Magnetococcus marinus MC-1: one gene and its partner. The protein of the gene in region 1 interacts with the protein of each later gene in a pairwise test. Links are inferred from orthologs where the notes say so. Each region holds a gene or a part of one and is shown on either strand. Other genes may lie near its edges.

Region 1 (3,510 bases):
GGTGAGCTGGTGGCCAAAGGTCAAGCGGTCATCGCGACGGTCGGCGGTGTAGTGTAGCGCATTGCGGATGCGCCATAAAAATTCACGGGCGCGGGTAAAGGTGGTATACTCCTCTTCCGTGATCAATTGTTGTGGAATAAGATCTTTAATGCGCATAACTTTGTAGCGGTATTTAGCGGCCCAAAAAAGGGTGTGGATATCCCGCAGACCGCCGGGGTTTTCTTTAATATTGGGCTCCAGATAAAAGAGCGAATTGCCAAAACGTTCGTGACGTTTGGACTGCTCCTCTAACTTCTCCTTGAGAAAACGGGCAGGGTCGGATAAAACCCGCTCTTGAAAATGCTCGCTAAAGTTTTTAAAGAGGGCGCGGTTGCCGGCGAGAAAACGCGACTCCAGCATGCTGGTGCGATTTTCAATCTCTTCATTGGCTTGGGCCATGCATTCATCTAGGGTGCGCACCGCCTGCCCGACATCCAAGCCTAGGTCCCATAGAAAATAGAGGACCTTTTCAATCTTGTCGGTGATCTCGCTAGGGGCAGCGTCGGGTATGATAAAGAGCAGGTCGATGTCGGAATACGGGGCTAACTCACCACGGCCATAACCGCCGGTAGCCACCATGGCATAGCGCTCATCCGGGTGCTCATCCAGCGTGGCGGCCCCCTCTTCGACCGCTTGGTGGGCAATGCCGTGTACCAGGGCATGCAGCCGATTGAGCAGCAGGTCCATGACGAAGGTGTGGCCTTTGACAATACGCCGACCCGTTGCGCCGCACTCATGTTCAATACGCAGTGCCTCGCGGCCCATTTGTAGCGCATTTTTAAAGATGTTAACCAACTCTTGTCGGCCTTTGCTCTCGAAGGGGCTGGGGCCGTGGCGGCGCACCGCATCGGTAATGGCCTCATCGAGTTCCGAAATGTTGATCAGAGGGCGTTTCGCATCTTGATGCATAATAGAGCCATTAAGGAAGGTAATGCGCAAGGCGACCATAAAGGGTGCTTGAAGCGCTGGTGGGTAAGGTGTACATTCCTAGAGTTTATGTCTAAATGCGCGCGCCGCCAAGGAAGCACCGTTTTTAGACCGCTTTTCGTTGTGTTTTTTTGGGATCTCCCGGTTCGGCTACGCCCACCGGGGGGTGATTCGGTACGGTTAACTGCGGCGATATGGGCTGCGTGGCCGTTTTAGAGATGGTTTGACCCCCGTTTCCTGAGGTTTCAAGGTAATGTTGAGTAAACTGTTGGGGCTTTTTTCCACTGATATGGCCATCGACCTGGGTACCGCGAACACGCTGGTCTATGTGCGCGGCAAGGGTATTGTACTATCAGAACCTTCCGTGGTGGCGATTCATGAAAGCCCCCGCCATGGACGTAAAGTATTAGCGGTTGGTAATGAAGCCAAGCGTATGCTGGGCCGCACCCCCGGTAATATTGTCGCAACCCGCCCCATGCGGGATGGTGTGATTGCGGATTTTACCGTAACCGAAGCGATGCTCAAACATTTTATACGGCGGGTACATAAACGCCGCTTTTTCCACTCCCCCCGGATTATTGTTTGCGTGCCCAATGGGGCTACCCCGGTGGAACGTAAGGCGATCCGGGATTCTGCCGAGACCGCCGGTGCCCGTGAGGTGTTTTTGATTGAAGAGCCCATGGCGGCGGCCATCGGGGCCGGGCTACCGGTTACCGATGCTTCGGGCTCTATGGTGGTGGATATTGGAGGGGGAACCAGTGAGGTAGCCATCATTTCGCTGGCGGGTATCGTGTTTTCCCGTTCCATCCGTGTGGGTGGGGATAAGATGGATGAGGCCATCATGGCCCATGTGCGCCGCAAATACTCTCTGCTGATTGGCGAGAGCACCGCCGAGATGATCAAAATCAAGGTCGGTTCCGCTTACCCCCTGGAGGAGCGTATTGAGGTTGAAGTTAAAGGGCGTGACCTGATTAATGGGGTGCCAAAACACCAAATGATCTCTGACCCGGAGATTCTGGAGGCATTGCAAGAGCCCATTAACGCCATTACCGAAGGGGTGCGTACCGCCCTGGAGTGCTGCCCGCCGGAGCTGGCTGCCGACATTGTGGATCGGGGTATCGTCTTAACGGGTGGTGGCGGCCTGCTGCGTGGTCTGGATCGTCTTATCTCCGAAGAGACCGGCTTGCCGGTGATTGTGGCGGAAGATCCCCTCTCGTGCGTGGTTATGGGGTCCGGTAAGGCTCTGGAGGAGCTGGACGCCATGTCCGATATTCTCACCGACCAGTAGTTTAGGCTAGGCTACGATGCTGCCCTTGTGGAGCTTAATACGTCTACACCGACAAAGACTAACGGCCGCAACCTTTTTGTTGCTGGCCGTTTTTCTATTGTTTGTCTTGCGTGCTGATTCGCCAGGGGTGTTGGCGTTTAAGGGGGTGCTGGCCAACCTGTTGGGTGGGATGCAACGGTTGGTGCTCTCCCCGGTGGAGGCAACCCGTGCCGCTGGCCAACGGCTGCAAGAGTTGGGGCACCTGGATGAAGAAAACCTACGCCTCAAACGGCTGCTGGCCAATGTGGGACCTATGCAGTTGCAACTGGACGAGGCGCTTAAAGAGAATCGTCGCCTGCGTCAGATTTTACGTATGTCGGTGGATCCTCACTACACCTACACGGTGGCGCGGGTGGTGGGTGACAGCTCGTCGGCTTTTTCACGGGTATTGTTGGTCAATGCCGGTGCTCAGGAGAAGGTGCGACCCGACACCCCGGCGGTTAGCCCGGCCGGTGTGGTGGGGCGGGTGGTGGCGGTGGGTACCCGTCGCAGCACGGTGCTAACCCTGCATGACATCAACTCGCGGGTGCCGGTGCAGGTGCAGCGTTCGCGCTTGCGTGCCATGGTGGCTGGGACCAACAGCAGTACTCTGGAGCTACGTTTTGTGGTCAAGGGGGGGGATATTTTGGTGGGGGATCTGCTCATTACCTCGGGTACCGGTGGGGTTTTTCCCAAAGGGGTTGGGGTTGCTCGGGTGACCTCGCTTAATCCCAATGCGGATGGGTTGTTTATGCAGGCTACCGCCCGGGCATTGGTGGATCTTGACCGCTTGGAGGAGTTGCGTCTCATGCTGCCGGTGGTGGATGCCGAACCCCTTAGTGAGGGTGAGGAGGCCACCATTACGGATCGCACCGATTTGCGCCCCTTGGGATTGCTGCCCGAGGGGACAAACACACCATGACGCTAGCAGGGAGCCTGCTGGCACCTTGGTTGCCGCTGTTAAGTCTCATGCTGGCGGTGGCGGTGCAGGAGGTGGCGTTGCCTTATCAGGCTTGGTCGGTGTTTCGTCCAGACCTGTTGTTGGTGGCGCTCTTTTATTGGCGTCTCTACCGGCCTGACCGCTGTGGACCGGGTTCTGCCTTTGGGGCAGGGGTGGCGGTGGACCTGCTCAGCGGTGGTCCCATGGGGATCAACGCTTTGAGTAAAATTTTGATTACCCTGCTGATCCGCCGTTTTGGGCCACGTTTGCGGGCGACCGATGCCATCTTTTTGGTGCC
Region 2 (2,989 bases), 790 kb from region 1 along the record:
TTGGTGACGGGGGCGGTGGCATCGGCGCAGAATATTGTCAAGTGCGCCAACCGCTGCGGCTTGGATGTTGGGGATATTATTCTTGAGCAACTGGCCTCGGCAGAGGCCTGCTTGACCGAGGATGAAAAAGAGCTTGGTTGCTGTCTGTTGGATATTGGTGGTGGTACAACAGACATTGCCATCTATGCAGAAGGTCATATCAAACATACCGCTGTGCTGGCTATTGGCGGCGACCATATGACCAATGACATTGCGGTGGGGCTACGCACCCCCACCCGTGAGGCGGAGCAGCTCAAACGTAAATTTGGCTGTGCCCTTTCGGCGTTGGTGGGTCCAGATGAGACCATCGAGGTTCCCAGCATCGGCGAACGCCCCCCACGCTCACTGGGTCGACACATCTTGGCAGAGATTATCGAACCCCGCGTTGAAGAGCTGTTTACCCTGGTTCAGCGTGAGATTGTACGCTCCGGATTTGATGAGCAGATTGCCGCAGGCATTGTGTTGACCGGCGGCGCGGCCAATACTGAAGGTATCGTGGATCTGGCCGAGGAGATTTTTAACAAACCGGTTCGGCGCGGCTTGCCCCAAGGGGTTGGTGGCTTGACCGATGTGATCGCTAACGCCAGCTATGCCACCGCGACGGGTTTGGTACTCTATGCCAATCGCTATGGACAAGAATCAACCATGCGTTACAACCAGGATGATGTCGGTGGCAGCCGCTCCATGGTTTCGCGCATGCGCTCCTGGTTTGGTGACATTTTTTAATGCACCGACTTAAACAATAACCATAACAAAACCCAAAATAGACGCGGATAAACGCGCAATACCAAGGGGGTATAAATGACCATCGAGTTCGCACACACAGATGACCTAGAGGCCCGCATCAAAGTAATTGGTGTCGGCGGTGGCGGCGGTAACGCTGTCAACAACATGATTCAGTCCCACCTAGAAGGGGTTGAATTCATTGTTGCCAACACAGACGCACAAGCCCTTACGAAAAGTTTGGCCCCAACCCGTATTCAAATTGGTGAAGATATTACCCGTGGTCTGGGCGCTGGTGCCAAACCCGAAGTGGGTAAAAACGCCGCCATGGAGACCGAAGCACGCCTACGTCAAGCCATTGAAGGGGCAGACATGGTGTTTATTACGGCGGGCATGGGGGGTGGTACGGGTACCGGTGCAGCGCCGATTATTGCACGCATCTCCAAAGAGCTGGGTATTTTAACCGTTGCGGTGGTGACCAAGCCCTTTCATTTCGAGGGCAAGCGCCGCATGCGTCAGGCCGAAGAGGGTCTGGAAGAGCTGCGTGATCATGTGGATACGGTGATTACCATCCCCAATCAAAAGCTTATGGCTGCGGTTGGCAAAAACACCACCATTTTGGACGCTTTCCGCAAGGCTGACGATGTTTTACAACAGGCTGTGCGTGGTATTACCGATCTGATTACCCATCCTGGCCACATCAATGTTGACTTTGCCGATGTATGCACCGTTATGGAAGAGATGGGGCAAGCGATGATGGGGGCCGCTGAAGCCTCTGGCGAAGGGCGTGCCATGACCGCCATCAACAACGCCATCTCCAGCCCGCTGTTGGATGATGCCTCGATCCACGGTGCCCGTGGTGTGCTGGTCAACATTACCGGCGGTTACAACCTCACCCTGCAAGAGGTGGATGAGGCGGTGATGGTGGTTCGTGATATGGCCCATGAAGATGCCAACATTGTGTTTGGTACCACCCTCAACGAAAACCTCGATGATACCGTGCGTGTCACCGTGGTGGCTACGGGTATTGGTCAGAGTGATAAGATGGCCTTCCCTGCGCAAGAGACGACCTTTACCGAAACGGTAGCGCCCCAGCCCCACGCACCCGCCGCACGCCAAGCGCCCTCCGCGCGCCAAGCTGCGCCAGCCTATCATCAGCAGGCTGCCCATTCTACACAACACCCCGCCTACCAACAGCAGCCCAGCCAGCCACAGACAGCCGTTGATTATGCCGCCCAAGCCAAAGTGGTGGACAACAGCTATGTACGGCAGATGCGTCAAGAGCGCCAAGAGCGCCAACGTCGCAATGTGGACGGTGTGCATGGTGGTCATGAGGACTTTGATGTCCCAACCTTCTTGCGCCGCCAGATGGATTGAGATCACCTCTCTAGCACCACGCCCTTTTGGGCGTGGTGCCCGGAGCGGATCACAAAGGGGTATGCTGCGTACATCGCTTAATTTGGTTAAGGACGGTTCAACCTTTGGGTTGAACCTTGGCCAGGGATGGCCATTTAATATCCCAGGGAACGATCCTGTACCTTTCTTGTCAGAAAGTGGCAACAGGATCTACGGTCGTTGGCAGGATTGCCAATGTTAGCGAAGGGTAACCTTTGCGGGGTCGCCAAGGAAGGCACTTCCCTCCCGTATTTTATTCCTAAAAGAGCCTGAATCCGATTTATCTCCCCTTCCATGTGGTTTTTGTGCATAATTCTTGCTCTTTTGTTTTCTTAACAGGAACGGTCCGTTGTATCCTGCACCGATGCAACTTTTTTGGGCGTATTGACGGTTAATAAAGCGGATGAGAGTAAACGAGGTGCCCAGTTTTGTATGAGGGTTCATCTCATGAGGAGTTATCCATGCATTTCCAACGCACACTCAAAAACACGGTACGCTGCACGGGCATAGGTTTGCACAGTGGCCAAAAGGCCTACCTTTCGTTGCAACCGGCACCTGCGAATCATGGCATTGTGTTCCGCCGTACCGACCTTAATAATGCGCGGGTACCCGCCCACGTCATGAATGTCAAAGATACCCGTTTGTGTACCACCATCTCCAATAATGATGGGGTGAGCGTCTCGACCATTGAGCATCTGCTGGCCGCCTTTGCGGGCATGGGGGTGGACAATGCCATTGTGGATATTGACGGCCCTGAAGTGCCCATTATGGATGGCAGTGCGGCCCCTTTTGTGTTTCTGCTTGAGTGCGCTGGGGTAGTTGACCAAAATGC

The links. Proteins that work in one complex are often made in the same cells at the same time.
Region 2: the proteins of MMC1_RS07215 (region 1) and ftsZ interact in binary tests that used the Escherichia coli proteins (3 or more experiments, as listed by UniProt). The link is inferred for Magnetococcus marinus MC-1 from one-to-one orthologs.

What each region holds. Positions count from the first base shown.
Region 1 is NC_008576.1:1,714,431-1,717,940, forward strand. The notes cover bases 259-3,236. They hold MMC1_RS07215 (rod shape-determining protein), read left to right. Parts: upstream 259-1,219; coding sequence 1,220-2,254; downstream 2,255-3,236. Other genes in these bases: glnD ([protein-PII] uridylyltransferase), read right to left, coding at 259-948; mreC (rod shape-determining protein MreC), read left to right, coding at 2,271-3,194; mreD (rod shape-determining protein MreD), read left to right, coding at 3,191-3,236. In the rest of the region: more of glnD, read right to left, coding at 1-258; more of mreD, read left to right, coding at 3,237-3,510. UniProt on the Escherichia coli protein: Forms membrane-associated dynamic filaments that are essential for cell shape determination. Acts by regulating cell wall synthesis and cell elongation, and thus cell shape.
Region 2 is NC_008576.1:923,097-926,085, reverse strand. It holds ftsZ (cell division protein FtsZ), read left to right. Parts: upstream 1-840; coding sequence 841-2,139; downstream 2,140-2,989. Other genes in the region: lpxC (UDP-3-O-acyl-N-acetylglucosamine deacetylase), read left to right, coding at 2,619-2,989; ftsA (cell division protein FtsA), read left to right, coding at 1-765. UniProt on the Escherichia coli protein: Essential cell division protein that forms a contractile ring structure (Z ring) at the future cell division site. The regulation of the ring assembly controls the timing and the location of cell division.